2 regions of the Streptomyces sp. NPDC096205 genome follow, and region 2 is predicted to be linked to the other one. Evidence: riboswitches for the same ligand, from Rfam matches in the RefSeq annotation. Region 2 holds a riboswitch; the other holds the start of a gene.

Region 1 (15,486 bases), on a different contig from region 2:
CCCCCCCCGGGGGGGGGGGGGGGGGGGGCCCCGGGCCGGGGGGTTGTCCGTCCTCGGTCCGGCGATCTGGTCGGCTACAGGGTCGAACTGGGTTTCCGCCGGCCGCTGCGGGCGGACAACCCCCCGTCCCGTCCCCTTCCCGCCGTACGCGGCTGGCCGCAATGCCCACCGTCCGTGGTGGCTTACGGCCGTACGCGGCTGACGGTGGCGTCCTTGAGGGGCGCGGGGAACTGCGCGACCAGCCGACGGCGGCCCGCGGTCGCATACGGCGGGGACGGCCCACTTCCTCAGGGGCGCGGGGAACTGCGCGATCAGCCCACGGCGGCCCGCAGGTGCATACGGCGGGAGAGGGACGGGGCGCTGGTCAGCGGGTCAGGGCGTTCAGTTGGTCCAGGAACCACTGGGCCGGAGGCAGGGCGGTGGCGGAGGCGGCGAGTCTCTTGGTGCGTTCGGCGCGTTCGGCCGGGGGCATGGTGAGGGCGTCGTGGAGGGCGTGGGCCGTGCTCACGATGTCGTAGGGGTTGACCCCCAGCGCGTCCTCGCCGAGCTCCTCGTACGCGCCGGCCTCTCGGGAGAGGACCAGTGCGCAGCCCTGGTCGGAGACGACGGGGACCTCCTTGGCGACGAGGTTCATGCCGTCGCGGATGGGGTTGACGAGGGCGACGTCGGCGAGGCGGTAGGCGGCGAGGGAGCGGGCGAAGTCGTCCTGGACGTGGAGGACGACCGGGGTCCAGGTGGGGGTGCCGTAGGAGGCGTTGATCTCGTCGGCGAGGCGCTGGACCTCTGCCGTGTAGTCGCGGTAGACGGCGAGGTCCTGGCGGGAGGGGTAGGCGAAGGCGACGTGGACGACCTGTTCGCGCCACTCGGGGTGGAGGTCGAGGAGGTGGCGGTAGGCCAGGAGGCCTCGGACGATGTTCTTCGAGAGCTCGGTGCGGTCCACTCGGACGATGGCTTTGCGGCCCTCGCCGATCTCGGTGCGGAGGGACGTCATGCGGTCCTGCACGTCCTGCCGGTGGGCGCGTTCGCGCAGGAAGTCCGCGTCGGCGCCGAGGCCGTGGACGCCGATCCGGGTGTCGCCCGGGCCGCCGGCGAATTCCTCGCAGCACGCGGTGAAGGCGTTCGCCCAGCGGTGGGTGAGGAAGCCGAGGCGGTCCGCGCCGAGCATGCCCTTCAGGAGCTGGGCGGAGATGTCGTCCGGGAGCATGCGGAAGTACTCGGGCGGGGCCCAGGGGGTGTGGGAGAAGTGGCCGATGCGCAGGTCGGTGCGCAGGGTGCGCAGGAGGCCCGGGACCAGGGCGAGGTGGTAGTCCTGGACGATCACTGCCGCGCCCTCGGCCGCCTCGGCGGCGAGCGCTTCCGCGAAGGCCCGGTTGTAGGTTTCGTAGGAACTCCACTGGCGGCGGAAGTCCTCGTCGAAGACCGGTTCCAGTGGGGTCTGGTACAGCATGTGGTGGACGAACCAGAGGACCGAGTTGGCGATGCCGTTGTAGGCGTCGGCGTGGACGTCGGCCGGGATGTCCAGCATGCGGACGCCCGGCTCGCCCTCGCCGCGGCGGACGGCCTCGCGGTCGCCGTCGGACAGGGCCGAGCAGACCCAGAGGGCGCCGGCGTCCGGGCCGATCGCGGAGAGGCCGGAGACCAGTCCGCCACCGCCGCGTCTTGCGTGCAGCGCGCCGTCCTCGCGCAGTTCGTACGAGACCGGGCCGCGGTTGGACGCGACCAGCACCTGTGCACCGTGCGTGGAAGCCATAGCCCTCAACCTAGCCCGGCCCGGAAACGCTCAAACGCGCGTATCAGCCGGATACGGAGAGTTCGGGCGTCACGCGACCTTGCGTGACGCGTACTCTGCGATCTCCAGCATCGGCGGACGCTCCTCGGTGTCCACGGAGTAGGTGCGGGCCTCGAAGCCGTCCTCGCCCCGTTCGAACTGGGTGAGGGCGGGGCGGATGAGGTGGCCGCGGGCCAGGCGGAGCTGGGCCGTGCGGTAGATCGCCGCCGCCATGCGGCCCAGGGCCTGGCCGTCCTGGTGGCGGTGCTTGCGGACGCCGACGTCGACCTGGGCGAGGGCGTCCAGGCCCACCAGGTGCAGGGAGTCCACGAGCATGCCCAGCTCCACGCCGTAGCCGACGGGGAAGGGGAGCTGTTCGAGGAGGCTGCGGCGGGCCGCGTACTCGCCGCCCAGGGGCTGGACGAAGCCGGCGAGCTGGGGCCAGTGCATGTTGAGCAGGGGGCGGGCCATCAGCTCGGTGACGCGGCCGCCCTGGCCCTGGGCGCCGGCCAGGGGGCGGTCGTACATGCCCTTGACCAGGTCCACGTCGGGGTCGGTGAGCAGGGGGCCGACGATGCCGGAGACGAAGTCCGAGGAGAACTCCTTCAGGTCGGCGTCGATGAAGCAGACGATGTCCCCGCTGGTGACGAGGAGCGAGCGCCAGAGCACTTCGCCCTTGCCGGGGACGGACGGGATGCGGGGGAGGATGTCGTCGCGGTGGACGACCTTGGCGCCTGCCGCTGCGGCGACCTCCGCGGTGCGGTCGGTGGAGGCCGAGTCGACCACGACTATCTCGTCGACGAGGGGGACCTGCTGCATCAGGTCGTGGCGGATGATCGCGACGATGTCGCCGACCGTCTCCTCCTCGTTGAGCGCGGGCAGCACGACGGAGACCCTCAGGCCGCTCGCGCGCTTCGCGGCCAGGATCTGGTGGAGCGGGCGGTCGGTGACGGACCAGGAGCGAGTGGTCAGCCAGCGCTCGACTTCTTCCAGCACAGCCTGCGGCTCCTCTGCGTTCTCTCGGCGAGGGGGTCGGAAGTGATCCATCTCGCGGTTCGGACGGCTATCTCAACTGTCCTGGCCTTCGGTTACAGTCTTGAACAACGCTGATGACCATCGCATGTCGGGGGTCCTCCGCGTGGACAACTCCATACCGCTCATCCAGAGGGGCAGAGGGATACGGCCCGATGAAGCCCCGGCAACCCTCCAGTCGGTTCTCCTGACATTCGTGCAGCGAGGCTCCCGGCTAGGGAAGGTGCCAAATCCGTCTCACGGCGAGATGCGTCGTGAGGAAGATGAGGAGAAAGGGCCTCGCCTCACATGGCTGCGCAGACTGTTGCAACCTCCACCGATTCCACCGTCGACCTCGGGCCGGCCGCCGCCCTGAGCTGTCGCGAGTGCGGGCACCAGGTGCCCCTCGGACCCCTCTTCGCCTGCGAGGAGTGCTTCGGACCGCTGGAGATCGCGTACGACTTCTCCTCCTACGACGCCGAAGAGCTGCGCAAGCGGATCGAGTCCGGCCCCGCGAACATCTGGCGGTACGCGCCGCTGCTGCCGGTGCCCGCCGACGTGGCCGAGAAGCCCAACCTGAACCCCGGCTGGACCAAGCTCGTGCAGGCAGACAACCTGGCGCGCGAGCTGGGCGTGACCGGCGGGCTGTTCATCAAGGACGACTCCGGCAACCCGACTCATTCCTTCAAGGACCGGGTCGTCGCGCAGGCTCTCGAGGCCGCGCGTGCCTTCGGGTTCACCACCCTCTCGTGCTCCTCCACCGGCAACCTGGCCGGCGCGGTGGGTGCCGCCGCCGCTCGTGCCGGTTTCCGCTCGTGCGTGTTCATCCCGCACGACCTGGAGCAGGGCAAGGTCGTCATGGCCGCGGTCTACGGCGGCGAACTCGTCGGCATCGAGGGCAACTACGACGACGTCAACCGCTTCTGCTCCGAGCTCATCGGCGACCCGGCGGGCGAGGGCTGGGGCTTCGTCAACGTCAACCTGCGCCCGTACTACGCGGAAGGGTCCAAGACCCTCGCGTACGAGATCTGCGAGCAGCTCGGCTGGCGGCTGCCCGACCAGATCGTGGTGCCCATCGCCTCGGGCTCGCAGCTGACGAAGATCGACAAGGGGCTCCAGGAGCTGATCAAGCTCGGGCTCGTCGAGGACAGGCCGTACAAGATCTTCGGTGCGCAGGCCGAGGGCTGCTCGCCGGTGTCCACCGCCTTCAAGGCCGGGCACGACGTGGTGCGCCCGCAGAAGCCGGACACCATCGCCAAGTCGCTGGCCATCGGCAACCCGGCCGACGGGCCGTACGTCCTGGACATCGCGCGCCGCACCGGCGGTTCTGTGGAGGACGTGACCGACGAGCAGATCGTCGACGCGATCAAGCTGCTCGCCCGGACCGAGGGCATCTTCGCCGAGACGGCCGGCGGTGTGACCGTCGGCGTGACGAAGAAGCTGATCGACAGCGGTGTCCTCGACCCCTCGCTGACCACCGTCGTCCTCAACACGGGTGACGGCCTGAAGACCCTCGACGCGGTGGCCGGTACCGGTCTGACCGCCACCATCCGCCCCAACCTGGACTCCTTCCGAGAGGCTGGCCTCGCATGAGCGTGACCGTCCGCATCCCCACCATCCTGCGCACCTACACCGGCGGTCAGGCCGAGGTTCCCGCCCAGGGCGCGAACCTCGCCGAGGTCATCGCCGACCTGGAGAAGAACCACACGGGCATCGCCGCCCGGGTGCTCGACGACCAGGGCAAGCTGCGCCGGTTCGTGAACGTGTACGTCAACGACGACGACGTGCGCTTCGAGCAGGGGCTGGAGACCGCGACCCCGGACGGGGCCGGCGTCTCCATCATTCCGGCGGTCGCCGGCGGCTGAGACCCGCCCGCCCATTACCTTCGGTAAGGGTGGTCACCGAGAGTTCATCGAATTGCCCCCTCCGTGAGAGAAGCGGAGGGGGCAATTCTGCATGGTTGAGCACGGTAGAGTTGGGGAAGCCCGCCGCCTCCGTATGCCGGGTGCATATGAAGTCCGCTCGAGGATCCGTCGAGAACCGACGAGAAGCAGCCAAAGTGCCCGGCGGTTTTGCGCCTTTCGCTCCTTATGTGCGGCCCGACTTGCCCTGAAACAGGGTGAATTCTTGGCAAACTCCCGAACGCCTGCGTCCTGAATTCTCGTCCGATTGACCTGTTGCAGACGGCAGTTGGACAGATACATTCAGCCGCGGTCGACGCGTTCCGGCGCACGCCCCCGGCCAATGGGGGGTGAGGTCTGACCCGGGTCCGCGAAGTGTGGATCTGTGCAAGGGCCAGTAATAGGGGAGTTAGGCATGGCTCAGGGCACCGTCAAGTGGTTCAACGCGGAGAAGGGGTACGGCTTCATCGCGGTCGACGGTGGTGCGGACGTCTTCGTCCACTACAGCGCGATTCAGATGGACGGGTACCGCACCCTGGAAGAAGGCCAGCGAGTCGATTTCGAGATCTCGCAGGGCCAGAAGGGGCCGCAGGCGGACATGGTCCGGCTGGCGACCAGCTGAAGCACGCGTCGACTCACTGCGCGACGTTCTTCTTCGAAGGGCCCGCACCTCCCGGGGTGCGGGCCCTTCGTCCTGCCCGCAGTCTCCTGGACGTGCCGCTCGCCCGTGTCCTGTTCGCCTCCGGCTGATCCCCCCGGCCCGAACCCCGCGCCTGCGGCTGATCCCCCCGGCCCGAACCCCGCGCCTGCGGCTGATCCCCCCGGCCCGAACCCCGAGAGCCGCTTGCACTCGCAGGGGGCGAGTGCTAATCATTGCGTTAGCACTCTGAAGGTGAGAGTGACAACGAAGGACCGGGTCGGTGAGGCCGCAGGCCAAGTGGGGCAAGGAACCACGGGGCAGGCAGGCCGTCCGTCGCGGGCGCGGGCGCGGTCCGAAGGAATCACCCCCAGTCCTGGAGGGACCACTTCACATGGCCAAGATCATCGCGTTCGACGAGGAGGCGCGGCGCGGCCTCGAGCGCGGCATGAACCAGCTCGCGGACGCCGTCAAGGTGACGCTCGGCCCCAAGGGTCGCAACGTCGTCCTCGAGAAGAAGTGGGGCGCCCCCACGATCACCAACGATGGTGTCTCCATCGCCAAGGAGATCGAGCTCGAGGACCCGTACGAGAAGATCGGCGCCGAGCTGGTCAAGGAAGTCGCCAAGAAGACGGACGACGTCGCCGGCGACGGTACGACCACCGCCACCGTTCTCGCCCAGGCGCTCGTGCGCGAGGGTCTGCGCAACGTGGCCGCCGGTGCCAACCCGATGGCTCTCAAGCGCGGCATCGAGAAGGCCGTCGAGGCCGTCTCCGGTGCGCTGCTCGACCAGGCCAAGGAGGTCGAGACCAAGGAGCAGATCGCCTCCACCGCCTCCATCTCCGCCGCCGACACGCAGATCGGCGAGCTCATCGCCGAGGCGATGGACAAGGTCGGCAAGGAAGGCGTCATCACCGTCGAGGAGTCGCAGACCTTCGGTCTGGAGCTCGAGCTCACCGAGGGCATGCGCTTCGACAAGGGCTACATCTCCGCCTACTTCGCGACCGACATGGAGCGCATGGAGGCGGTGCTCGAGGACCCGTACATCCTCATCGCCAACTCCAAGATCTCCTCGGTCAAGGACCTGCTCCCGCTCCTGGAGAAGGTCATGCAGTCGGGCAAGCCGCTGCTGATCATCGCCGAGGACGTCGAGGGCGAGGCCCTGTCGACCCTGGTCGTCAACAAGATCCGCGGCACCTTCAAGTCCGTCGCCGTCAAGGCCCCGGGCTTCGGTGACCGCCGCAAGGCCATGCTCGGCGACATCGCCATCCTCACGGGCGGCGAGGTCATCTCCGAGGAGGTCGGCCTCAAGCTGGAGAACGCGACCCTGGACCTCCTGGGCCGCGCCCGCAAGGTCGTCATCACCAAGGACGAGACCACCATCGTCGACGGCGCCGGCTCCTCGGAGCAGGTGGGCGGCCGCGTGAACCAGATCCGCGCCGAGATCGAGAACAGCGACTCCGACTACGACCGCGAGAAGCTCCAGGAGCGCCTGGCGAAGCTCGCGGGCGGCGTGGCCGTCATCAAGGCCGGTGCCGCCACCGAGGTGGAGCTCAAGGAGCGCAAGCACCGCATCGAGGACGCCGTTCGCAACGCGAAGGCGGCCGTCGAGGAGGGCATCGTCGCCGGTGGTGGCGTGGCCCTGCTGCAGGCCTCCCAGGTCTTCGAGAAGCTGGAGCTCGAGGGTGACGAGGCGACCGGCGCCAACGCCGTGAAGCTCGCGCTGGAGGCCCCGCTGAAGCAGATCGCCGCCAACGGTGGTCTCGAGGGTGGCGTCATCGTCGAGAAGGTGCGCAACCTTCCCGTCGGCCACGGCCTCAACGCCGCGACCGGTGAGTACGTCGACATGATCGCCGAGGGCATCATCGACCCGGCGAAGGTGACCCGCTCTGCCCTGCAGAACGCCGCCTCCATCGCCGCGCTGTTCCTGACCACCGAGGCCGTCATCGCCGACAAGCCGGAGAAGGCCGCTGCGCCGGCCGGCGGCGGCATGCCGGGCGGTGACATGGACTTCTGATCCTCCCGAGGATCAGCGGCAGTCCTGCGCACGAGGGCGGCACTTCCTGTCTCCGACAGGGGGTGCCGCCCTTCGGCGTGTCCGGGGTCATAGGCAGGTACTTAAGAACCTGCAAGAATGCGCACTCACATACCGACCGGTTTCACCGGCGCACGACCTGAGGAGCCCCCACGTGAGCGTCACCGAGTCCCCCGCCTCCCGCGCCGCCGCGGTGCTGTCCCGGCCGATCACGCTGAACGGCCTCACCGTCCCCAACCGGATCGTGATGGCCCCCATGACCCGCATGTTCTCCCCGGGCGGCATACCGGGTGAGGACGTGCGCTCCTACTACGCCCGCCGCGCCGCGGCCGGCGTCGGCCTGATCGTCACCGAGGGCACCTACGTCGGCCACGACTCGGCCGGCAACAGCCGCCGCGTCCCGCGCTTCCACGGCGAGGAGCAGCTGGCGGGCTGGGCGAAGGTCGCCGAGGACGTGCACGCGGCCGGCGGCACGATCGTCCCGCAGCTGTGGCACATCGGCATGGTCCGCAACCAGGGCGACGGCCCGTTCCCCGACGCCCCCGCCATGGGCCCCTCCGGCCTGGTCACCGCGGGCGCCGAGCCCACGGGTAAGGCCATGACCCAGCAGGACCTGGGCGACGTCGTCGCCGCGTTCGCGCGGGCCGCCGCGGACGCCGAGCGCATCGGCTTCGACGGCGTGGAGATCCACGGCGCCCACGGCTACCTCGTCGACCAGTTCCTGTGGGCCGGCACCAACCGCCGTACCGACGCCTACGGCGGTGACGCGGTGGCCCGCACCAAGTTCGCCGCCGAGATCGTCGCCGCGGTGCGGGAGGCCGTCTCCCCCGAGTTCCCCGTCATCTTCCGCTACTCGCAGTGGAAGCAGCAGGACTACACCGCCCGCCTCGCCGAGACGCCCGAGGAGCTGGAGGCCGTCCTCACCCCGCTCGCGGCGGCCGGCGTCGACGTCTTCCACGCCTCCACCCGGCGCTACTGGCTCCCCGAGTTCGACGGCTCCGACCTGAACCTGGCCGGCTGGACGAAGAAGCTCACCGGCAAGCAGGTCATCTCCGTCGGCTCGGTCGGCCTCGACGGCGACTTCATCGGGGCGTTCCAGGGCGAGGGCGCGCCGCTCGGCAGCATCGACAACCTCCTGGACCGGCTGGAGTCCGACGAGTTCGACATGGTCGCCGTCGGCCGCGCGCTGCTCCAGGACCCGGAGTGGGCGGCCAAGGTGCTCGCCGACCGGACGGCCGAGCTCAAGCCGTACGACGCCGCCGCGCTGAAGACCCTCAGCTGACCTTCACAGGCTGCCGTTCAGCGGCTCGATGTCGACGCGGACCGGGGTGCCCCAGACACGCAGCACCTCGTAGTCGGTGAACTCGTGGACGAGCCGGTACGCCATCGCGGCCCGGGGGCCCCGGCGCTGGGCCGCGAGGTAGAGCTCCGCCTCGCGGCGGTCCCGCCGGGGCGTGCCGCACAGCTGCCACTCCTGGCCGTTCCACAGCTCCGGCAGCCACCGCTGCTGGGGCTGCGGCCGGTCGCCGCGCACCCCGTACCTGGACGGCGCGTTCTCCGCGGGCCGGGACGCGGCCGGACCGTTGATCTCGGCCCGCCGGGCCGCCCTGCGCCGCGTCTCGCACAGCAGGCACAGATCGGGCGCCGCGCTGTCGACCGGCCCGTTCGGGTGCTCGGCACAGCGCGTGGCGGGTGCTGCCGTGCTGATGCCCTCCTCCAGCAGGTCAAGGGCCCGTCGCAGATCCCCCTTCACCTCGTGCAGCCTGGCATCGGGCGTGTCGGCGGTCAGCGCCTCCCCGTGCTCCCCGAGGAGACGCAGGGCACGGCCTAGGGCGGTGAGCTGGGCGTGGTTCATGTTGTCCCAGGATAGGAGGTGCCGCCGATGAGTTTCCGGTGGCTTCCCGGTCTCAAGTCCTGGAGACGACTTCAGGAGGAGCCACATGAGTCAGCTGCTGCGCGTCCAGAATTTCTGTGTCTCGAGCGACGGGTTCGCCTCCGGGGAGGGGCAGAGCCTTCAGAGGCCGTTCGGGCATGCCGATCCGGGGGCGATGTTCTCGTGGGCCGGGGCCACGGCGAGCTGGCCCAACCGGACCGACCCCGGCGGGAGCCGGGGCCTCGACGACTACTTCACACGTGACTTCGCCCGGAACATCGGCGCCGAGATCATGGGGCGCAACAAGTTCGGGCCCCAGCGTGGCCCGTGGCAGGACCACGAGTGGCAGGGGTGGTGGGGCGACGAGCCCCCGTTCCGTACGCCGGTGTTCGTGATGACGCACCACCCGCGGCCCTCGTTCACCCTGTCCGACACGACCTTCCACTTCGTCGACGGTGATCCGCTCACCGTCCTGCGGCTGGCCCGGGAGGCCGCGCAGGGCAAGGACGTGCGGCTCGGCGGCGGCGCCACCACCGTGCGGGAGTTCCTGGACGCCGACCTCGTCGACACGCTGCACGTGGCCGTCTCCCCGGGCGTGAAACTCGGCTCGGGCGTACGGCTCTGGGAGTCTCCCGACGAGCTCCTCGACCGCTTCCACCTGGAGGTCGTGCCCAGCCCCAGCGGGGTCACGCACCATCTGTTCTGGCGGAAGTGAGCGCGGCCGAGCCCTGGGTCAGCCGCTCGTCGCCGACAGCGCCGCGCGCAGGTGGCCGCCCGACTCCTCCAGCAGGCGGGCGGCCGTCGGGCCGTCCACGTCGGCGAGGATGGTGAGGATCGCGTCCTTCACCTCCCCGTCGGTCGCCGCCAGCGCCGCTTCGATCTCGTCGGCCGTGGCCCCGGTGGCCAGCGCGACGATACGGCGGGAGCGGGCGCGCAGCTTCTCGTTGGAGGCCCGTACGTCGACCATGAGGTTCCCGTAGGTCTTGCCCAGCCGGATCATCGTGATCGTCGAGATCATGTTGAGGACGAGCTTCTGGGCCGTGCCCGCCTTCAGCCGCGTCGAGCCGGTGATCAGCTCCGGGCCCGTCACGACCTCGATGCCGTGCTCGGCGGCGGCCGCCAGCGGACTGCCCGTGTTGCAGGACAGGCCCACCGTGAGGGCGCCCAGCGACCGGGCGTGCTCCACCGCCGCCACGGCGTACGGGGTGCGGCCCGAGGCCGAGATGCCGATCACCGTGTCGTCGGGGGCGACCTTGAGGGCGTCCAGGTCCGCCCGCGCCAGCTCCTTCGAGTCCTCCGCGCCCTCGACGGAGGTCACCATCGCCTGGGGGCCGCCCGCGATCAGGCCGATGACCTGGGCGGGGTCGGTGTTGAAGGTCGGCGGGCACTCGGAGGCGTCCAGGACGCCGAGTCTGCCGGCGGTGCCGGCGCCGGCGTAGATCAGGCGGCCTCCGGTTGCCATGCGGTGGCTCACGGCGTCGATGGTTCTGGCGATTTCCGGCAGGTGCCGGGACACGGAGGCCGGGACCGTCGTGTCCCCTGTGTTCATCAGGCGCGCGATCTCCAGGGTGGGGAGGCGGTCGATCTCCGCGAGTTCCGGGCGGAAGGCTTCTGTGGTGAGGGTGTCCAGGTGGAGGTCTTCGGGAGTCATGGGGGGCGGCTCTCTCCGGGTTCAACTAAGACCGTAGGGGTTGTTCGTTGTGGTCGGGTGCCGGTTTGTTGTGGCTTGTCGCGCAGTTCCCCGCGCCCCTGACAGCATCCACTTCACCTGCGATGGCGATGTGCCAGTGCCTCGTACGACGCCGCCAGGGCCGGGGCCGCCGTTTCGTAGGTGCGTTGCATGACGCCTACGAACAGGCAGTCCACGACGAGGAGTTGGCTGGTCCGTGACGACATCGCGGCCGGTCTCAGCTCTGTCTCGCGGGCCGTGGACGTCGTCAGGACGTGGTCGGCGTACTGAGTGACCGGGGAGTCGGGGCGGCCGGTGATGGCGACGGTCGTGGCGCCGTGCTCGAAGGCGACGCGGAGGGGTTCTATGACGTCCCCGGTGGAGCCGGAGTGGGTGATCGCGATCGCCACGTCACCCGCCCTCAACTGCACCGCGTTGGTCACCGCGAGGTGGGGGTCGCTGTGGGCGTGGGCTATGAGGCCTATGCGCAGGAGCTTCTGGGTGAGGTCCTGGGCGACCAGACCGGAGGCGCCTATGCCGTAGACGTCGATGCGGCGGGCGGAGGCGGCCGCGGTGACGGCGGCGCCGAGCTGCACGGTGTCCAGGGCGGCGGCGGTGTCGGCGAGGGTCTGCTGTTCGTCGTAGGCCAGCTTCGCCACCACGTCCGCGATGGGGTCGTCGACGGCGATGTCGGTGGTGATGGAGGGCGCGCGGCCCGACTGCTGCTGGGCCGCGAGGCCGGCGAGGGCGAGGCGCAGGTCGCGGTAGCCGGGGTAGCCGAGCAGGCGGGCGGTGCGCACGACGGTCGCCTCGCTGGTGCCGGTCAGTCCGGCGAGGCCGGTGACCGTGAGGGCCGCGCAGCCGGCCGGGTCGCTCGCGACGGCCTCGGCGACACGCTGCATGGAGCGGGTCATCGAGGGGGCGAGGGTGCGGACCTTGGCGGCGAGGGCGGCCGGAGCGGGCGGGGTGTCGCCGCCCGAGGAGGAGCTGCCGCCCGACGGGGAGAAAGTTTCCTTCACTACACGGGTCACCCGTGAAAGATATTTTCGGCTCGGTGTCGCGGTCAAGAGTGCGCACAATGGGAGCTATGGAAGCCCTCAGCCCCTTGGAACAGGCCCTGCACGCTGCCCGCGCACTGGTGCTCGCCGACCTCATGGCGGGACGGGTCGCCGAGGCGGACGTCGTCTCACTGGTCGAGGAGTCCGTCGCGCAGCGCCGCTGGTGGGTGGAGCAGTGGCCGGAGGGCGCCCACTATGTGGCCGGGCTGGTTGCCCAGGACGTCCAGGACGCGCTCCTGGAGCGGTACGGGCGCTGGCCGTTGTGCCCGGTGTGCGGCTCGGGCGACCCGCACTCGCTGGACGTCGAGCCCGAACTGGGCCCCGACCCGCACTGGGTGTGCCACAAGGCCGGGGTGCGGGTGGCCCGGGTCGGCACGCTGGGCGCGGCCGGCGGGGCCACGTCCTCGTGACCGTCTACATCGACCCGCCCCAGTGGCCGGGGCACGGCCGGATGTGGTCCCACCTGGTCAGCGATGTCTCCTACGACGAACTGCACACTTTCGCCGACCGGCTGGGCGTGCCGCGCCGCGCCTTCGAACGCGACCACTACGACATCCCCGCGCACCGCTACCGGGACGTGGTGCGGGCAGGCGCCGTGGAGGTCAGCAGCCGCGAGGTGGTGCGGCTGCTGCACGGCGCCGGGCTGCGGCGCAGGAAGAACAACAGCTCGTAGCCGTCAGCCCGCCGGCCCGTCAGCCCTTCAGCTCGAACACCAGCAGTTCGCCGGCGTCGCCCTTCTCGCCGACCTGGACGAAGCCCGTGCGGGTGACGACCGCCTGGGAGGCGAGGTTGTCCCGGTCGACGGTGGCGACCAGCGTCGTGACGTCCTCGCGGTCCAGCGCCCAGCGGGTCAGCGCGCCCAGCGCCTCGGTGGCGTAGCCCTGGCCGCGGGCGGACTCGGCGAGGTCGTAGCCGACCTCCACCCGGCCCTGCTCGTCCGGCGCGCCGTGGAAGCCCATGCCGCCGACCGCGCGGTCGTCCTCCTCGCGGACGAGGACGTACACACCGAACTCGGGGCGGTGCACCCCCGCCTCGTACGCCTGCCACAGCATCTGGGAGGCGACCCGGGTGCCGTCGAAGGGCCCGTCCTCGACCCAGTCGAAGCCGCCGTCGCCGCCGCTGTGGAGGTCGGCCGCGGCGGCGGGGGTGACGCCCTCCAGGGCGAGGCGGTCGGCCCGGATGACGTGGTTGTTGGACCAGCGCCAGCCGGTGACCGGCTCGCGGCCCGGCAGGTCGCCGCGGCCGGTCGCCCACAGCAGGGTCGGCCACGGGGCCGGGCCCGGCCGGACGGTCGGGAAGATGGTCGTCAGGACGTACTCGGCGACCTCGGCGGGCGGCTCGTAGGGCGTGTCGAAGGCGCGGGCGATGTCATGGGTGTGCAGCAGCACCTCGGCGATGCCCATCGCGGCGAATCCGTCGCGGTTCGCGCTGCGGAAGGGGTACGGGTGGAAGCCGCGCGCCGCGCGCGGGGTGGTGCGCAGGGTCGCCGAGAACAGGGCGCCCATGACCTCGACGACCTCGATCTGGCCGGCGTTGTCCGCCTTGTAGTCGCCGTTCTCGTCGCCGTCGACGGTGATGTCGAAGGGCGCGTACGACGACTTGAGCCGTCCGGCCAGGTTGCCGGCGTACCCGATGAGGTCGCTGGCGATGTGCGTGACCGTCTCCCGGCAACTCCACTCCAGGCCCGCGGCCTTGGTGCCCGACCAGTCCTCCCCGACCACCGTCCGCAGCAGTGCCGCGCAGCTCGCGACCGCCTCTTCCGCCCGTTCCGCACCCATGAATCGCATGCGGGCAGGCTAGGCGGCCCCTCGCCTCAGGTCGACAGCATTTCCAGCTCACCGCGCAGGTTGTAGCGGGCCGTCGCCTCCCAGTGCTTCTGCCCGAAGGGCGTGTGGAACAGCCGTGGCAGTTCGAGAAGTTGGCGCAGGATGTCCGAACGGCCCGCGCGGAAGGCGTCGTTGGGCACGAAGTGGTACTCCTCGCGTACGGCGGCGGTGTACGCGGCGTACGCCGACGGCGGCGAGGCCAGGACCGCCAGGTCCGCGTCGCACAGCACCTGCCCGTCGAAGTCGTCCTCGCCCGGGTCGTGCGTCACGGTCAGCCGCACCAGCCGCGCCACCTCGGCGGTCCTGACGTCGGACACCCCCGCCTCGGGCAGCGCGCGCTCGGCGAGCCGGGCCGACCGCTCCTCGTTCTCCGAGCGGTCCGGCAGATACACCGCGTCGTGGAACCAGGCCGCCAGCCGTACGACGTCCGCGTCGGCGGCGTACCGCTCCAGCGTGTCGACGTGGTCCAGCACCGCGACCAGGTGGGCGAGCGTGTGGTAGTGCCGCTGCGGCTCCTGCCAGCGGGTGAGCAGGTTGTCGGCGTACGGCGCCGGGTCGGGGCCACCGCCGGGACCGCGGGCGCCCTCCAGGGCACGGGCGAAACGGGCACGCAGGACGTCGAGATCGGCCATGCGGCCATTCTCCCGCGTGGGGCGACGGGCCCCGCCTAGCGTGGCCGTATGACTGACATGGCTGAGGTACACGACCCGGAACTGCCCGGACGACTGCTCGTCACGGAGCGGGACGCGCTGATCCCGCTGCTGCGGGGACGCCCCGAGGAGGACTTCGCGATTCCCACCGCCGCCTGTCCGGGGTGGTCGGTGCGGGATGTGCTGGCGCACTGTTCGTCGGCGCTGATGCGGGTGGTGGAGGGCCGGTTCGAGGAGGGCGTGTTCTCGCCCGCTTCGAACGACCGGGACATCGCCGAGCGGGCCGGGTGGAGCAACCAGCAGGTCGTCGACGAGCTGGAGCGCGGGATGACCGAGGCCGGGGCGGCGATCGTGAAGGCGGGCGGACGGCTGGACATGGTCGCGCTGGGGGAGTGGGTGCACGCCGGGGACGTGCGCGAGGCCTTCGGCGAGCCGGGTGCCTACGCGGGCCCCGGCCTCCCGCACGCCCTCGCCCTGCTGGCCTGGCTGACCCGGGCCAAGGGGCACGTGCCGCTGCACGCCGACCTGGACGACGCCGACGAGCCGCTGCGGCTGGGCGAGGCCAGCGGTGAGCGGACGCCGGCCCGCTACATCGGGGACGCGCCGACGCTGGTCCGGCTGTACGCCGGGCGGCCGCTGAGCGGGGCCTCCTACGAGCTGGCCGGGGTCGAGGCCGCCGAACTGAACATCTTCGGCTGAAGGGCGATCTCGCGGCCCGGCGCCTTCCCGACGTACCCTGAGATTGGACTAGACCTGTAGCCGCTCCAGGGAACACCGACGGAAGGGGTCCTATGAGCACGCGTGCAGTCCTGGAGGTGATCGCCCTCGACGCCGAGGACGCGGTCGCCGCCCAGGCCGGAGGCGCGGACCGCCTTGAGGTGGTCACCGACATGGCCGCCGACGGGCTCACCCCGCCGGCTGCGACCGTCGCCGCGATCCGCGCCGCCGTCGACATCCCGCTGCGCGTGATGCTGCGGCTCGCGGGCGGGTTCGCCGCCGGGGAGGTCGGCCTGCTGGTCGACGCCGTGCATCGGATGCGGGGGGCCGGGGCGAGCGAG
Region 2 (15,486 bases):
GTACGCGTGGCGCCCGGGGTCGGCAGGAGCATCGTCGTGCGGTCGCGTACGACGGTGAAGGGCTGCTCGGCGTCGAAGGCGGCGGTCGCCTCGATGCCCTCCCGGCTCCGCTTCCAGGTGGAGGCGTAGACGACAAGGCGCTCGGGGTCGAGCCGCAGCGCCATGTTGTGCAGGAACGCCTGGATGCCGCCCGGCCTCGGCGGGAAGTCGTTGGTCACGATCAGGGTCTTGCGCATCGCCGCCGACCTTACCCAACGTAGACTCGCGGGTCGGCACGGCCGTGCTGCACAACGGGCGCACAGGCCGTCGCGAGACCATGGCCCCTTCAGGACGGGCAGCGGACGAATCGGGGCACGGGTGGACAACACGAACGACAGGCGCGCCGTTTTCGGGCTGCTCGCCGTGTGGGGCGTGACGCGCCTGGCGCTGCTGCTGTTCGTCTTCAAGGTGTTCGTCTTCCCCGGCCCCGACGTCACCAGCGACGTGTCGTTCATCTACCACGGCTGGTACGAGGTCCTGCGCGAGGGAACGTTCCCGCGCGAGGACGTCACCTGGCAGTACCCGCCCGCCGCCGCGCTGGCGATCCTGTCCCCGGCCGTGCTGCCGTTCCTGGACTACGCGCAGGCCTTCTTCGTGCTGTGCTTCCTCGCCGACTTCGCCGTCCTGGCGCTGCTGCTGTTCGTCGGGCAGCGCCCGGGGCGTACGCTGCGCGGCGCCTGGGTGTGGGTGGTGGGCGTGCCGCTGCTCGGGCCGACGGTGTACGCCCGCTACGACCTGATGGTGACGGCGGTCGCGGTGGCCGCGCTGCTCGCGGGGGCCCGGCGGCCGCGGCTGATGGGGGCTCTCGCCGGGCTCGGGGCGATGCTGAAGGTATGGCCGGCGCTGCTGCTGGTCGGCTGTGTGCGGCGGCGGGCGTGGGGGGCGGCCGTGGCGACGGTGGCCGGGCTCGCGGCGCTGTTCACGCTGGCGATGCCGGGCGCGTTCGCGTTCCTGACGTTCCAGCGCGACCGGGGCACCGAGGTGGAGTCGCTGGGCTCGCTGGTCTTCCATGTGGCCCGGCACCACGGCTGGGAGGGCCGGGTGCTGCTGAACTACGGCTCGGTGGAATTCCTCGGCCCGTACGTCGACGTGGTGAGCACGGCCGCGCTGGCGCTGACCGGCATGGCGTTCGGCTGGCTCCTGCTGTGGCGGCTGGCCGCGGTGCGCTTCACCACGACCACGCTCGCCGACGCCGCGTTCGCGGCGGTGCTGCTGTTCACCGCCACCAGCCGGGTGATCAGCCCGCAGTACATGGTGTGGCTGGTCGGTCTCGCCGCGGTGTGCCTGGGCTACCGGGAGAGCCGGATGCGGCTGCCGGGCCTGCTGGTGATCGCGGCATCGCTGGTGACGGTGCTGGAGTTCCCGGTCTGGTTCGGGCACGTCGTCGCCAGCGACACCCTCGGGGTGACGCTGCTGGTCCTGCGCAACGGCATGCTGGTGACGGCCGCCGCCCTCGCGGGCCGTGAGCTGTGGCGGGCCACCACCGCCCACCGCGCCCCCGCACCGCTGCCCGGCCAGACCGCTCCGGCGGAGGAGACGCCGGTCTCTTCCTGAGGCCTCAGGCGCCCTGCCGATGCACACCCCGGGCGCCCTCCTGAGGCCGCAGACGCCTGCCGACGCACGCCACGGGCGCCTTCCTGAGGCCACAGACGCCTGCCGACGCACACCTCGGGCGCCTTCCTGAGGCCGCAGGCGCCTGCCGACGCACGCCACGGGCGCCTCTTTGACGCCTCAGGCCGCCTTGATCAGCGACACCGCGGCCTCCGCCCGGCGCCCGGCCCGCCGGAACAGCGCCGCGGCCACCGCGCCCTGCAGCCCCATCGACAGCGCCATCGCCATGCAGATCCCCGGCAGCCCGAGCCCCGACAGGCCGTACGCCAGGGGCAGTTGTACGGCCGTGCCGAGCACCGTCACCCGCAGCAGCGTGCCCGCTCCCCCGCTGCCCTCGAAGACCCCGCCGAGCGCGATGAACCCGGCCATGAGCAGCAGGTAGGGGCCGATGCAGCGCAGGAACAGCACGCCCTCGTGGGCGATCGCGCCCTCGGCGCCGAACGCGGCCATGATCCATGGGGCGGCGAGGGCCAGCCCGGCCGCGGCCACCGCGCCCACCGCCGAGGAGAGCAGCACCGCCTGCCGCCCGATGGCCCGGCGCTCCTCGCGCCCGGCGCCGAGGGTGTGCGCGGTGTGGATGGCAGCGGCCTGGCGCACCGAGTAGAAGGCCATGGTCGCCACGTACAGGGTCTTGTAGGCGATGGCGTACGCGGCCACCGCCGTCACCCCGATCCGCGCCACGATCGCGACCAGCACGAGCGTGCCGCCCTGGCGGAGGGTGAAGTCGGCAGCTATCGGCAGCCCGGTGGTCAGCGTGCGGCGGACCAGGGCGCCTGAGCGCACCCCGGCCGTGCTCCGCAGCAGCGCGTTGCGCCGCAGGGCCATCAGCCCCACACCGAGCGCCAGGCAGCGGCACAGCACCGTGGAGGCGGCGGCGCCCTGGACGCCGTAGAGGTGGATGAGGAACGGGTCGCAGATAAGGATCAGGCCGTTGACGAGCAGGGCGAGCCGCATCGGGGTCCTGGTGTCGCCGGTTCCCTTGAGGATGCCGTCGACCAGTTGCTGCGCGAAGAACACGGCGACGCCCGGGATCGAGATCGCGAAGTAGCCGACGGCGAGCGGCAGGGCCGCACCTCCGCCGAGCACCAGGCGGGCCAGCGGCTCGCGCAGCAGGAAACCGCCGGTCACCACGACCGGGGTGATCAGCCCGAACACCGCCCAGCCGCCGCGCACGGCAGCCCGCACCGCGGCGGGGTCACGCGCGCCCCGGGCGTGGGCGACCAGCACGGTCGTGCCGGAGCCGAAGAGCAGGGCGACGCCGAGCAGCACGTTCTCGGCGTTGGTCGCCACCGCCACGGCGGCCACGGCGGGACCGCCGAGGCGGGCGACCCAGACGGTGTTGATGATCCCGGCGGCCACGGAGGCCAGGAGCGAGAAGTAGACGGGGTGGGCGAGCGAGACGAGTTGTCTGCGGTGGGCGTTCATGAAGCATCCCCCTCTTGTCGAGCTACCTCTTATCGAGCTACATCGAAACGAGGTAACTCGATAAGAGGTAGCATGACGGCGCGGCGAACCACAAGGAGGAAACGTGCTGGAGCTGTCGATCCTCGGCTTCCTCGCCGAGGAACCCCTGCACGGCTACGAGCTCAAGGAGCGCATCAAAGCCCTCAGCGGCCATGTCCGCCCCGTCAGCGACGGCGCGCTGTACCCGGCGATCACCCGCCTGGTCACCGCGGGCAAGCTGGACCAGCACACCGAGGACGGCGCGGGCGCGGCCCCCCGCCGGGTGCTGTCCCTGACCGACAAGGGCCGTGCGGACCTGCTGGAGCGGCTGCGGCACCCGAAGCAGACCGAGATCACCGACCAGGTGCGCTTCAACACCCTGCTCGCCTTCCTGCGCCATCTGCCCGACCGGCACGAACAGGCCGCGGTGCTGCGCCGCAGGCTGGACTTCCTCGACGCCCCGACGAGCTTCTTCTACGAGGACGGCTCACCCGTGCGCGCCGAGCAGGCCGACGACCTGTTCCGCCAGGGCATGCTGCGGGTGGCCCGGGCGACGGGGAAGGCCGAGCGGGAGTGGCTGACGGAGGCCATCGAGCTGCTCGGTCAGCCGAGCTGAGCCCGCAGGTACTCCCGCCACCGCCCGGTGAAGTCCTCCAGGCTCGTCCCCAGCACCCGCTCCAGCGCGTCCTCCACCGCCCCGGCCCGCTGCCGATGCTCCCCCACCGCGCGGTAGAACGCGCCGAGCCGGTCCTCGCCCCACTGCTCGGCGATCATCCGGCAGGCCAGCCAGCCGCCCTCGTACGCCCGGGCCAGCGCGGCCGAGTCGCCGTCGAAGCCGAAGTCGCCGTCGGCCGGCAGCGCCCCCGGCAGCCGGCCCTCGGTCACGGCCTGGGCCAGCTCCGGGGCGGCCTCGGCCGGGGTGCGGCCGGTGCCGCGGTAGCCGATCCAGTCGGCGAAGCCCTCGGACAGCCACAGCGGGGTCGCGGGGCCCGTGTGGGCGCGGGTGGCGACATGCGTGGTCTCGTGGGTGAGCACGACCTGCTTGCCCACCGGGCCGAGCACGCCGTACGCGTCGGGGTTGACGATGACCCGGTCCGCGGGCGCCCGCCCCGACCCGCCGACCTCACCGGTGGTCACCGCCGCGATGCCCCGGTAGGCGGAGGCCGGGGAGCCGAGCAGCCCCGCCATGCCGTCCAGGGACTCCGGCACCAGCACCACCACGCGCCGGCTCCACTCCCCGCCCCAGGCGTCGGTCACGGCCGGTACGGCGTGGTCGGCGAGGCCCGCGAAGTCCCGCAGCGACTCCCGCGAGCGCCCGACGCCCAGCACGATGCTGTGCCGGCCGCGCACCACGTCCACCCGGCCCTGGTCCCACAGCTGCTGCGCGGCCTTCTCGGCGGGCCGGTCGGACACCACCCGCCAGTGCCCGTCCGCGTCGCGCGCCAGACGCAGGGTGCGGCCGGCGCTGACCGGGGCGGCGTCGTAGCCGGTGAGGCGGTAGCGCAGCTCGGCGTCGGCGGTCGCCGTGTCCCCGTCCCGGCGCAGGCCCGTCAGCTCGTACGACCAGTCGGCCAGCGGCACGGCCCGCAGCCGCTCGTACGCCGCCGCGCCGCCGGTGTCCCGGTAGGCGGCGGCGTCGTGGTCCACGAGCGCCTCGGCGCGGCGGTCGAGCAGGTGCTGCACCGCGGTGCGGGCGCTGTCCTCGGCGGTCGGCCGGGCGCAGCCGGACGGGGAGACGAGCAGCACACAGAGCGCCGCGACCACCGCGCCCCGTACCCGCCCTCGACCAGCCACCTTTCCGATCGTAAGGCCGTCCGGCCGGATCAGACCCGGGTCACCGAGGCGATGGGCATCATCCCGACAGGGTCGTAGCGCACCGGGGCGCCCGGATAGGGGGCGTGGATGACCTGCCCGTCGCCGACGTACATGCCGACATGGCTGGCGTCGGAGCGGTAGACGACCAGGTCACCGGGCTGGGCCTCGGACAGCGGCACCTGGCGCCCGGCGTAGCGCTGGTCGCCCGAGGTGCGCGGGATGGCGACACCGGCCTGGGCGTACGACCACTGCATCAGGCCGGAACAGTCGAAGCCGCCGGGCCCGTTGGCGCCCCACACGTACGGCCGGCCCAGCGCGGAGCGGGCGGCGGCCACGGCGGCTGCGGCGCGTCCCGAGGCCGGGGCGGCCTCGGAGAGGCCGGGCAGGTCCGCGCGGCCGGAGCGGGAGGCACGGCCGTAGGCGTCGCGCTCGGCGTCCGGCAGGGAGTTGAGCAGTTGCCGGGCCCGGGCGAGCTTGCGCTCGACCGTGCGCTTGTGGGAGGCGACCGCCCTGCGGCTCTTCTCCAGCTCCACGAGCTTGCCGGCCGCCTCCGCGCGCTCCTGGGCGAGTTCGCGCATGGCGTCCTGGAGGTCGTCGAGCTGTCCGGCCTGGCGGGCACTGATCCGGTCCAGGGTGGCGGCCTTGTCGAGGTAGTCGCGCGGGTCCTCGGAGAACAGCAGGGCGACGGTGGGGTCGAGGCCGCCGGAGCGGTACTGGGCGCCGGCCAGTGAACCGAGCGCCTCCCGCATGGAGTTGATGCGCTCCTGCTGGCGGGCGATCTCGTCCTGCGCCTGCCCCACCTGCTCGCGCAGCGCGTCCGCGCGCTCGTCGGCCTGGTTGAAGGCCTCGGTGGCCTTCTCCGCCTCGGTGTAGAGGCGGTCCACCTCGGCCCGGGTGTCGTCGTGCGGCGCGGCCACCGCGGACGTGGCGGCCGGTACGGCACCGAGGGCCGCGGCGGACAGGGCGCACAGGGCGGTGATCCCGCGGTCGAACCCGGACGGCGCAAGGCGGCGATGAGAGCCCACGTCGGCACGCGCTCCTTCCACTGGCGGCTGGAAACGCGGCAGACAGTAACCCCGGGACGGGCCACCGGCCAAAGACCTCCGCGGGCACGCACGGTGACGCCCCGTCGCCGACGCAGGTCAGCGGCGGGGCGTGGAGTCACAACGCGCCTCGATGATTCGCCCGTTCGGGCGGTGCGGTGTCCTGATCTTGAAGGCGTCAGCCTTACGGGTCAGATGCGGACGCCGAACTGGAACGGCATGTTGCCGATCGACTCGTAGCGCACGACGGTGCCGGTGCGCGGGGCGTGCAGCACCTGGCCGTTGCCCGCATAGAAGCCGACGTGGTGCTGGTCGCCGTAGAAGATGACCAGGTCGCCGACCTTGAGGTCGGACTGGCTGTAGATGCGCGTGCCGGCGCTGGCCTGGGCCTGCGAGGTGCGCGGTATGGAGACGCCGGCCTGGGCGAACGCCCAGGAGGTCAGGCCCGAGCAGTCGAAGGAGGACGGGCCGGAGGCGCCGTAGACGTACGGCGAGCCGATCTTGCTCTGGGCGGCCTGGAAGGCGGCCATCGCGCGGCCGGAGGCCGGGGCGGTGCTGCCGAGGTCGACGCGCTCCTCGGAGGAGCGGTTGGCGCGCTCCTGCTCGGCGGCGAGCGCGGCCTTCTCGGCCGCGGTGAGGGAGTTGAGCAGCTTCTGCGCCTCGGCGAGCTTGCCCTGGACCTCTTCCTTCTTCTTGCCCAGCTCCTCGCGGGTGGCGGCGAGGTCCTTGAGCTTCTCGGTGGCCTCGGCGCGCTGCTGGGCGAGTTCGCGCTGCTTGTCCTGGATGTCCTCGAGCGCCTCGACCTGCTGGCCGCTCAACTGGTCGAGCGTGGAGGCCTTGTCGAGGTAGTCGTCCGGGTCCGCGGAGAGGAACAGCTGCAGGGAGGGGTCGATGCCGCCGCTGCGGTACTGGGCGCTGGCCATCGAACCCAGGCCGTCGCGCAGCTCGTTGAGCTCCTCCTGGCCGCGCGCGACGTTGTCCTGGACGGTGGAGATCTCCTTCTGCAGCTTCTGCTGCTTCTCCTTGGCCCCGTTGTACTTCTCGGTGGCCTGCTCCGCCTGCTCGTAGAGCTTGTCGACCTTGGCCTTGACCTCGTCCTTGCTCGGCTTCTCGCTGGGCGCGGCATTGGCGGCCTGCGCGCTGATCGCGACGGCGGCGGCGGCTGCGGTGGTCAGCACGGTCACGCGTGCGCGACTGGGCTGCTTGGGTCGACGGTGGGACGCCACGGGGGTGGACTCCTTCTTGTGAGTGATCACCCGATCGGAGGTTCGAGCGCTAAACCTAGTGACCTTGCTGTGATCAGTTCAAATCCTGAGCCCAAAAAATCCGCTCACGGAGCGCATTCTTTGCCCGCAACTCACATGGGGTGATGCGCGCTTGACGCTACGTTGCGTGAAGACCCGGCCAATTCGGGCAATGGGCCTGTACGTTGCCGATGGGGCGTACGTTGCCCATGGGGCAAACGGCTCAGCCCCTCGAGAACCGCTTCAACAGCACCGCCGACGCCACCGGGCGCGCCCCCGCGCGGGCCACTCCGTCGGCCACCTCACGGTCGGTGGAGGCCACGATGACCGGCCGGCCCGGCGGCTCGGCGCGCACCAGTTGACGGATCAGCTCGTCCGCGGTGATGCCCGGCTTGGAGAACAGCACCCGCACCCCGCGCGGCGGCGCGAGCAGCACCGGCGCGACCAGTTCCGCGCCGTCGAAGACACAGGTGACCTCGGCGCCGGTCTGCGCGGCGAGTTGCGAGAGCTGCCCGAGGAGCCTGAGGCGCTGCTTCTCCAGCGGCATCTGCGGATAGCCGGTCTTGGTGACGTTGTAGCCGTCGACCACCAGATGCGCCTGCGGCAGCGCCAGCAACTGGTCCAGGATCGCCGGGTCGTCCTCGCTCAGCGCCCGCGCGGCGATGTCCTTCGGCGTCATCCGCCCCGGCTCGACCGCGTCCACGGTCTCCGCGGGCCGCACCGACACCGGCGGCAGGGCGAGTTCACGCCGCAGCCCCTGCGCCGCGTCGAGCACGGTGTCCAGCAGCAGCCGTACCCGCATGTCCTCGACGCTGCGCCCCTCACGGGCCGCCTTGCGGCTTGCCTCCAGGGCGGCCTCGGTCTCCCCCAGACGCGCCTTGAGCCGCCGCGCCTCACTCTCCGCGGCGGACACCTGCGCATGACTCTCGGCCCGTACGGTGTCCATCTCGGCGTGCGTCTTGCGCAGCGCGGCCTCGCCGCGCTTGACGTCGCTGAGCGCCGCGCGGAGCTTGCGGTGAAGCGATTCGGCTTCCTTGCGGGCCGACTCCAGCTCGGTGCGCAGCCGCTCGGTCTCCGCGCGGGTGTGCTCACGGGCGGCGGCCAGTTCGGCGCGCAGCCGCTCCAGTTCGGCCCGGCTCTCCTCGTCCGCGCGCTCGGCGTCGGCGCGCAGGGCCTCCTCGCCCGCGGCCGTCACCAGCTTCACCCAGCCGGTGGGGCGCAGCACATAGGCCGCTGCCGCCACGTCCAGCGGGTCCGCGGCCGGCGGCGGCGACCCCGCGTCCAGCGCGCCGGTCAGCTCGGGCTGGGCCTCGCGGAGCTTCTCGCCGATCCGCTGCCGGAACAGCGGGTCGGTCTCCAGCGCGGAGGCCATCGCGTTGCCCGCGAACTTGGCCCTGCGGTTCGGAGCGAACCGGGCGTACTGTCTGAGCTGGGCGGGCAGTTCGGCGACGGTCAGCCCGCCGAAGCCGTCCGAGACGATCTGCACGACCCGGCGGCGCACGCCGTCGGGCAGCGGACGGTCGAGCACCTCAGCGGCGCCGTCGCCCGGCCCCCCGCCTGCGGTCTCCACCATCCGTCACACCCCAATGCCTGTGCGGGGCCCGCTCCCCTCAGGAGCCGGCACCCGGCCTGTCCACGAGTTCCACCTGGTCCACCGCGTTGCACCAGCGGCAGCGCACCGACTCGATGGTCTCACTGACCACCTCGCGCTCCTCCACGCTCGGCTCTCCGGCGAGGTCGAGGTGGACGTACTCGACGACCTTCGACGAGCGGGTCACATCGAAGCGGGTGAGATTGCCGCACAGGGTGCAGCGCCACCGGGTCGTGGCGGTCGGCAGGGGAACCGTCATCGTGACTGTTCGCTTCCTTCTAGTCTCCGTGATGCACCGGCTTACCGGCGCGTGTGGCTCGTAACCCTACGGCCTGCCGACGACACCATGCCCGTCTGTCCACGGCGGCGAGGCGATCTGTGTGTATGCGTCCGGTTACGCCATGCTCTGGGGTCATGGTCAGCAACTGGAGCGCGGTGGCCGGGCGGGCGGCCCAGGCGATGCGGCGGCCGACGGCGCCGATGACATACGCACTGATCGGCCTGTGCTGCCTGATCTTCCTGATCGGCCCGGCGGCGGGCCTGAACCCGGCCTACGGCTCCGGGGAGGAGCTCTTCGCCGCCCAGCGGGCCTACTTCCGGCGCTGGGGGGTGATCCCCGCCGAGCTGTTCGAGGGCGCGGCGGGCTCCGCGCTGACCCCGGCGACGGCGCTGTTCGTGCACGGCAGCTGGGTGCATCTGCTCGGCAACATGCTGTTCCTCTACGTCTTCGGCATGATGACCGAGGAACGCATGGGGCGGATCGAGTTCACCCTCTTCTATCTCGGCTGCGGCTATCTCGCCCTGCTGGGCTACGCGGCCGCCAACGCCGACTCCGACCAGTCGCTGGTGGGGGCCTCCGGGGCGATCTCCGCCGTGCTGGGCGCGTTCCTGGCCCTGTTCCCCAGGGCCAGGGTGACCAGCCTGCTGCCGTTCCTGTTCTTCCTGCCGCTGCGGTTCCCCGCGTGGGTCGTGCTCCCCTTCTGGGCGGCCCTGCAGTGGCTCGCCGCGGGACGCGCCCCGGACGGGCCCGGGGTGGCGTATCTGGCCCACCTGGTGGGCTTCGGGCTGGGCTTCTGCTACGCGTGGGCCCGGTACGGCCGTACGACTAGAGTGAAGGCCAGCCCGTCGACGCCGGCCCGTGAGGGAGAGAACCAACCGTGATCACCGCGATCGTCCTCATCAAGACCAGCGTGGACCGCATTCCCGAGATCGCCGAGCAGATCGCTTCGCTGGAGACGGTGAGCGAGGTCTTCTCCGTCACGGGGACGTACGACCTGATCGCCATGGTCCGGGTGCGGGAGCACGAGGACCTGGCGGATGTCATCCCTGGGCGGATCAGCAAGATTCCTGGGGTCGAGGCGACGGACACGCATGTGGCGTTCCGGACGTACTCGCAGCATGACCTCGAGGCGGCTTTTGCGATCGGGCTGGATTCCTGACGCCTACCGACTCGGGGGTGCGGGCTTTTGCGCGTCTGCGGGTTGTCGTGGGTTGCTCGCGCAGTTCCCCGCGCCCCTAGCGCACTGGTACGCAGCGACCCTCCTCCGTGCGGTACGTCCACTTGGCCCCCTTCGTCACCAGCTCCTTGACGGCGGTGACGAACCTGTCCACGTGCTCGTCGGGCGTGCCCGCTCCGAAGCTCACTCGGATGGCGTTGAGGGACTTCTCGCCCGGGGCGGCCTCGGGGGCGCCGCATTCGCCCTGGGTCTGGGGGTCGGTGCCGAGGAGGGTGCGGACGAGGGGGTGGGCGCAGAAGAGGCCGTCGCGGACGCCGATGCCGTACTCGGCGGAGAGGGCGGCGGCGAAGTGGGAGCTGTTCCAGCCCTCGACCACGAAGGAGATCACGCCGACCCGCGGGGCGTCGTCGCCGAAGAGGGAGAGGATCTTCACCTCGGGGACCTCGGCGAGGCCCTCGCGGACCTTGGCGATCAAATGCTCCTCGCGGGCGACCAGGATGTCCCAGCCCGCCTCGGTGAGGGCCTTGCAGGCGGAGGCGATGGAGTAGACGCCGATGACGTTCGGGGAGCCGGCCTCGTGACGGGCCGCGCTCTCGTGCCACTCGACGGCGACGCCGCCGTCCTCGCGGCGGGTGACCTTGCGGCTGGCGCCGCCGCCCGCGAGGTAGGGCTCGGCCTCGCGCAGCCAGTCGGCGCGGCCGGCGAGGACGCCGGAGCCGAAGGGGGCGTACAGCTTGTGGCCGGAGAAGGCGACCCAGTCGACGTCGAGGTCACGGACGGAGACCGGGTGGTGCGGGGCCAGCTGGGCGGCGTCCAGGACGATCCGGGCGCCATGGGCGTGCGCGGCGGCGGCCAGCTCACGGACCGGCCACAGCTCACCGGTGACGTTCGAGGCGCCGGTCACGCACACCAGGGCCGGTCCGTACGGGTCGCGGTCGGCGAGGGCGCGCTCCAGGGTCTGAACGGCCTGGCGCGGGGTGCGCGGGGCGTCGAGGTAGGTGACCCGGGCGTCCTGCCAGGGCAGCAGTGAGGCGTGGTGCTCGGTCTCGAAGACGAAGACCTCGCAGTCGGCGGGCAGGGCTCGGGCCAGCAGGTTCAGGGAGTCGGTGGTGGAGCGGGTGAAGACCACCTGGTCGTCGGCGCGGCAGTCCAGGAACTCGGCGACCGTCACGCGGGCGTTCTCGAACAGGTCGGTGGACAGCTGGGAGAGGTAGCCGGCGCCGCGGTGGACGCTGCCGTAGTACGGGGCGTACGCGGCCACGTCGTCCCAGACCCGCTGGAGGGCGGGGGCGCTGGCCGCGTAGTCGAGGGCCGCGTAGGTGACCTCGCCGCCGGTGACGAGCGGGACGGTGACATCCCGGCCCAGAACGGACAGAGGGGCACAAACGGACTGGTCGGCGGCAGCGGTGGAGACGGACATGGCGGAACTCCCGTGAGAGAGGCCCCGTAAGAGGTACGGGGAGGAAGGAAAAGGGGTGTGCGGAGGCGGGGCTCGGCGGCCCTAACGCATTCGCTTGCTCACGGGAGACTCCCTCGAACGACCCAGGACCCCTGGTTTCGCGAGGGGTCCGCGCTTGCCGCAGGCCTTGCTGCCGTGCGGCCTGGTCTTCACCCGGGGCACCCCGCCACGGACGGAGGGTTGCCGGACAGTCGGCCGGGGCCTCATGACTGTCACTCATGACCTGGTACAGGAACGTACGCGAAAAGATCGTCGCCCCGCAACCCGTGTCCGGATCGCGGGACGACAGTCGTCGTACGGTCAGGCGTCGCGGTCAGGCGTTGCTGACCGCCACCCAGCGGTCGAGCGTCCGCCTGGCCGCGCCCGAGTCGATCGACTCCGCGGCCTTCGCCATGCCGGCCCGGAGCTGCTCGGCCAGCGGGGCGCCGGTGGGCTCCAGGGCGACCAGCGCGGCCGCCGAGTTCAGCAGGACGGCGTCACGGACCGGGCCGGTCTCGCCGTCGAGCAGACGGCGGGCGACCTCGGCGTTGTAGGAGGCGTCGGCGCCGCGCAGGGCCTCGACCGGGACCAGGTCCAGGCCGACCTCACGCGGGTCGAAGGACTCCTCGGTGACCTGGCCGTCGCGGACCACCCAGACGCGGGAGGTGGCCGTGGTGGTGAGCTCGTCCAGGCCGTCGTCGCCGCGGAACACCAGCGAGGAGTTGCCGCGCTCGGCGAGGACGCCCGCGACGATCGGCGCCATGCGCGCGTGCGCGACACCGACGGCCTGGGCTCTCACCTTGGCCGGGTTGGTCAGCGGGCCGAGGAAGTTGAAGGTGGTGCGGATGCCCAACTGGCCGCGGGCGGCCGCCACATGACGCAGCGCCGGGTGGAACTTCACCGCGAAGCAGAAGGTGATGCCGGCCTCCTCGGCGACCTCGGCCACCCGCGCGGGGGTCAGCTCCAGGTTGACGCCGAGCTTCTCCAGCACGTCGGAGGCGCCCGAGGCGGAGGACGCGGCGCGGTTGCCGTGCTTGACGACCTTCGCGCCGGTGCCGGCCACCACGATGGAGGACATGGTGGAGATGTTCACCGTCTTGGCGCCGTCGCCGCCGGTGCCGACGATGTCGACCGTGTCGCCGGGCACCTCGATGACATTGGCGTGCTCGTACATCGCACGCACCAGGCCCGTGATCTCCTCGACGGTCTCGCCCTTGGCGCGCAGCGCCACCGCGAAGCCGGCGATCTGCGCGTCGGTGGCCTCGCCGCGCATGATCCGGTCCATCGCCCACGCGGTCGCCTCCGCGCTCAGGTCGTACCCGTCCAGCAGGGCGTTCAGCACCTCGGGCCAGGAACGGCCCGCCGCGGTGTCGCCTCCAGCGGGGGTCACAGCGCTCATCAGCCGCTCCTAGTGAGTACGAGAAAAATACGGTGTCCGGGTCGTGAAGACTCCTGCACCCACCCTATCCAGCCGACGGCACGGCGAAGGGCCCCCGTCCGAACACCGGACGGGGGCCCTTCACTGTGTGGCGAGCGCAGCGATCAGTGGTGGCCGTGGCCGCTCGTGATCTCCTTGTACTCCTCGACAGTCGGCTTCGGGATCTGGGAGTCCTCGCCGTAGTACGCGTTGCTCAGCTTCGCGCGCAGCTTCTCGGAGCCCTTCACCTTGCGCTCGACGCCGTTCTCGTCGACCGTGGGGCCGATCTCCGCCGGCTTGTACTGCTCGTGCGCGGTGAGCGTGTGCAGCGCCTCCTGGCTGAGCGGCTCGTGCACCTCGATGAACTCACCGTGCGGCAGGCGCTTGATCGTGCCGGTCTCGCGACCGTGCAGGACCTTGTCCTTGTCACGGCGCTGCAGGCCGAGGCAGATCCGCTTGGTGAGGATGAACGCGATGACCGGTCCGGCGAAGAAGCCGATCCGGACGAACCACGTGACCGCGTTGATCGACAGGTGGAAGTGGGTGGCCCAGAGGTCGTTTCCACCGCCGACCAGCGTGATCATGTACAGCGTGATCCAGGCGACGCCGAACGCGGTGCGCGTCGGGGCGTTGCGCGGACGGTCCAGGATGTGGTGCTCGCGCTTGTCGCCGGTGATCCAGGACTCGATGAACGGGTAGACCGCGAGCGCGATCAGCACCACACCGAACAGGACCAGCGGGATGAACACGCCCAGGACCAGCGTGTGGCCCCAGAGGTTGATCTCCCAGCCCGGGAAGAAGCGGATGAGACCCTCGGCGAAGCCCATGTACCAGTCGGGCTGGGCGCCGGTGGACACCTGGTCCGGACGGTAGGGGCCCATCGCCCAGATCGGGTTGATCTGCGCGATCGCCGCGATGGCCGCGATGACACCGAAGACCAGGAAGAAGAAGCCTCCGGCCTTGGCCATGTAGACCGGCAGCAGCGGCATGCCGACGACGTTCTTGTTCGTCTTGCCGGGACCCGCGAACTGCGTGTGCTTGTGGTAGAAGACCAGGATCAGGTGGCCGACCACCAGACCGAGCATGATGCCCGGCAGCAGCAGGATGTGGATCGAGTAGAAGCGGGCCACGAAGTCGGTGCCCGGGAACTCGCCGCCGAACAGGAACATCGAGATGTACGTGCCCACGATCGGCGTCGACAGGATCGCGCCCTGCGTGAAGCGGACACCGGTGCCGGAGAGCAGGTCGTCCGGGAGCGAGTAGCCGGTGAAACCGGTGAACATGCCCAGGACGAACAGCAGGAAGCCGAACAGCCAGTTGATCTCACGCGGCTTGCGGAACGCGCCCGTGAAGAACACGCGCATCATGTGCACGAACATGCCGGCGAGGAAGATCAGCGCGGCCCAGTGGTGGATCTGCCGGATGAGCAGACCGCCACGGACGTCGAAGCTGATGTCCAGCGTGGAGGAGAACGCCTCCGACATGAGCTGGCCCTGCAGCGGCACGTAACTGCCGTGGTACTCCACCTCGTTCATCGACGGGTGGAAGAACAGCGTCAGGTACACACCCGTGAGGATGATGATGATGAAGCTGTAGAGGCAGATCTCACCCAGCATGAACGACCAGTGGTCGGGGAAGATCTTGCGCATGTTGGCCTTGGCCAGGGAGTAGATCCCGAGCCGGCCGTCGGCCCAGTCGGCGATCCGCTCGCCGGCCGGTGCCTTCCCGCGTGCGCGGGAGTCGGTGGTCTGGTTGGTGCTCATCCGCGCTCCCAGAAGGCAGGGCCGACGGGCTCGTCGAAGTCGCTGAGCGCCTCGAGGTAGCCCTCGTCGTTCACGCCGATGCGCAGCTGCGGCAGGGCGTGACCGGCGGGACCGAAGATCACCCGGGCACCGTCGGACAGGTCGAAGGTGGACTGGTGGCAGGGACACAGCACGTGGTGCGTCTGCTGCTCGTACAGCGAGATCGGGCAGCCCACGTGGGTGCAGATCTTGGAGAACGCCACGATGCCTTCGTGCGACCAGTCGAGCTCGCGCTTGTCCTTGATGTCCTCCGGCTGGAGCCGGACGATCATCAGGGCCGCCTTGGCGATCTCGTTCTGGAAGTCGTGGTCGTGCTCCTCCAGGCCCTCGGGCTTGGCGAAGGTCAGCGAACCCACGGCCACGTCGGAGGGACGCAGCGGCTCGTTGGTGTTCATGTTGACGAGCAGCTTGCCCTTGCGCCACAGGGTGTGACGCAGCTTGTCCTCGGGCAGCGGGCCGAGGTCGCGCAGCAGCACGACACCGGACAGCGGCACCAGGGTGAGCGCACCGAACATGGTGTTGCGGATCAGCTTGCGCCGGCCGATCGCCGACTCCTTGGCGCCTTGGCGGAAGTCCTCGTGGACCT

The links. A riboswitch is a leader RNA that binds a small molecule or an ion and turns the genes downstream of it on or off. The one in region 2 is predicted to bind S-adenosylmethionine.
Region 1: linked by a shared signal. The riboswitch ahead of thrC (threonine synthase) and the one ahead of ACIQ6Y_RS08505 (aminotransferase class V-fold PLP-dependent enzyme) in region 2 are both predicted to bind S-adenosylmethionine.

Annotation. Positions count from the first base shown of each region.
Region 1 covers NZ_JBIWFS010000006.1:138,302-153,787, forward strand. The annotation lists gene ACIQ6Y_RS22845 (trehalose-6-phosphate synthase) at 365-1,750, opposite strand; gene ACIQ6Y_RS22850 (glucosyl-3-phosphoglycerate synthase) at 1,820-2,764, opposite strand; SAM riboswitch class I at 2,923-3,070, shown strand; gene thrC (threonine synthase) at 3,089-4,372, shown strand; gene ACIQ6Y_RS22860 (MoaD/ThiS family protein) at 4,369-4,644, shown strand; gene ACIQ6Y_RS22865 (cold-shock protein) at 5,096-5,302, shown strand; gene groL (chaperonin GroEL) at 5,712-7,334, shown strand; gene ACIQ6Y_RS22875 (NADH:flavin oxidoreductase) at 7,507-8,634, shown strand; gene ACIQ6Y_RS22880 (hypothetical protein) at 8,638-9,207, opposite strand; gene ACIQ6Y_RS22885 (dihydrofolate reductase family protein) at 9,293-9,940, shown strand; gene murQ (N-acetylmuramic acid 6-phosphate etherase) at 9,959-10,876, opposite strand; gene ACIQ6Y_RS22895 (MurR/RpiR family transcriptional regulator) at 10,990-11,925, opposite strand; gene ACIQ6Y_RS22900 (hypothetical protein) at 11,982-12,362, shown strand; gene ACIQ6Y_RS22905 (DUF4031 domain-containing protein) at 12,359-12,625, shown strand; gene ACIQ6Y_RS22910 (GNAT family N-acetyltransferase) at 12,645-13,739, opposite strand; gene ACIQ6Y_RS22915 (hypothetical protein) at 13,766-14,410, opposite strand; gene ACIQ6Y_RS22920 (maleylpyruvate isomerase family mycothiol-dependent enzyme) at 14,468-15,127, shown strand; gene ACIQ6Y_RS22925 (copper homeostasis protein CutC) at 15,220-15,486, shown strand, end outside.
Region 2 covers NZ_JBIWFS010000002.1:449,321-464,806, forward strand. The annotation lists gene ACIQ6Y_RS08450 (glycosyltransferase family 4 protein) at 1-236, opposite strand, end outside; gene ACIQ6Y_RS08455 (glycosyltransferase 87 family protein) at 358-1,593, shown strand; gene ACIQ6Y_RS08460 (MATE family efflux transporter) at 1,771-3,075, opposite strand; gene ACIQ6Y_RS08465 (PadR family transcriptional regulator) at 3,179-3,709, shown strand; gene ACIQ6Y_RS08470 (hypothetical protein) at 3,697-4,887, opposite strand; gene ACIQ6Y_RS08475 (NlpC/P60 family protein) at 4,917-5,933, opposite strand; gene ACIQ6Y_RS08480 (NlpC/P60 family protein) at 6,143-7,177, opposite strand; gene ACIQ6Y_RS08485 (NYN domain-containing protein) at 7,419-8,768, opposite strand; gene ACIQ6Y_RS08490 (hypothetical protein) at 8,806-9,045, opposite strand; gene ACIQ6Y_RS08495 (rhomboid family intramembrane serine protease) at 9,201-9,947, shown strand; gene ACIQ6Y_RS08500 (Lrp/AsnC family transcriptional regulator) at 9,944-10,225, shown strand; gene ACIQ6Y_RS08505 (aminotransferase class V-fold PLP-dependent enzyme) at 10,302-11,663, opposite strand; SAM riboswitch class IV at 11,809-11,926, opposite strand; gene trpD (anthranilate phosphoribosyltransferase) at 12,016-13,080, opposite strand; gene ACIQ6Y_RS08515 (cytochrome bc complex cytochrome b subunit) at 13,224-14,861, opposite strand; gene ACIQ6Y_RS08520 (Rieske 2Fe-2S domain-containing protein) at 14,858-15,486, opposite strand, start outside.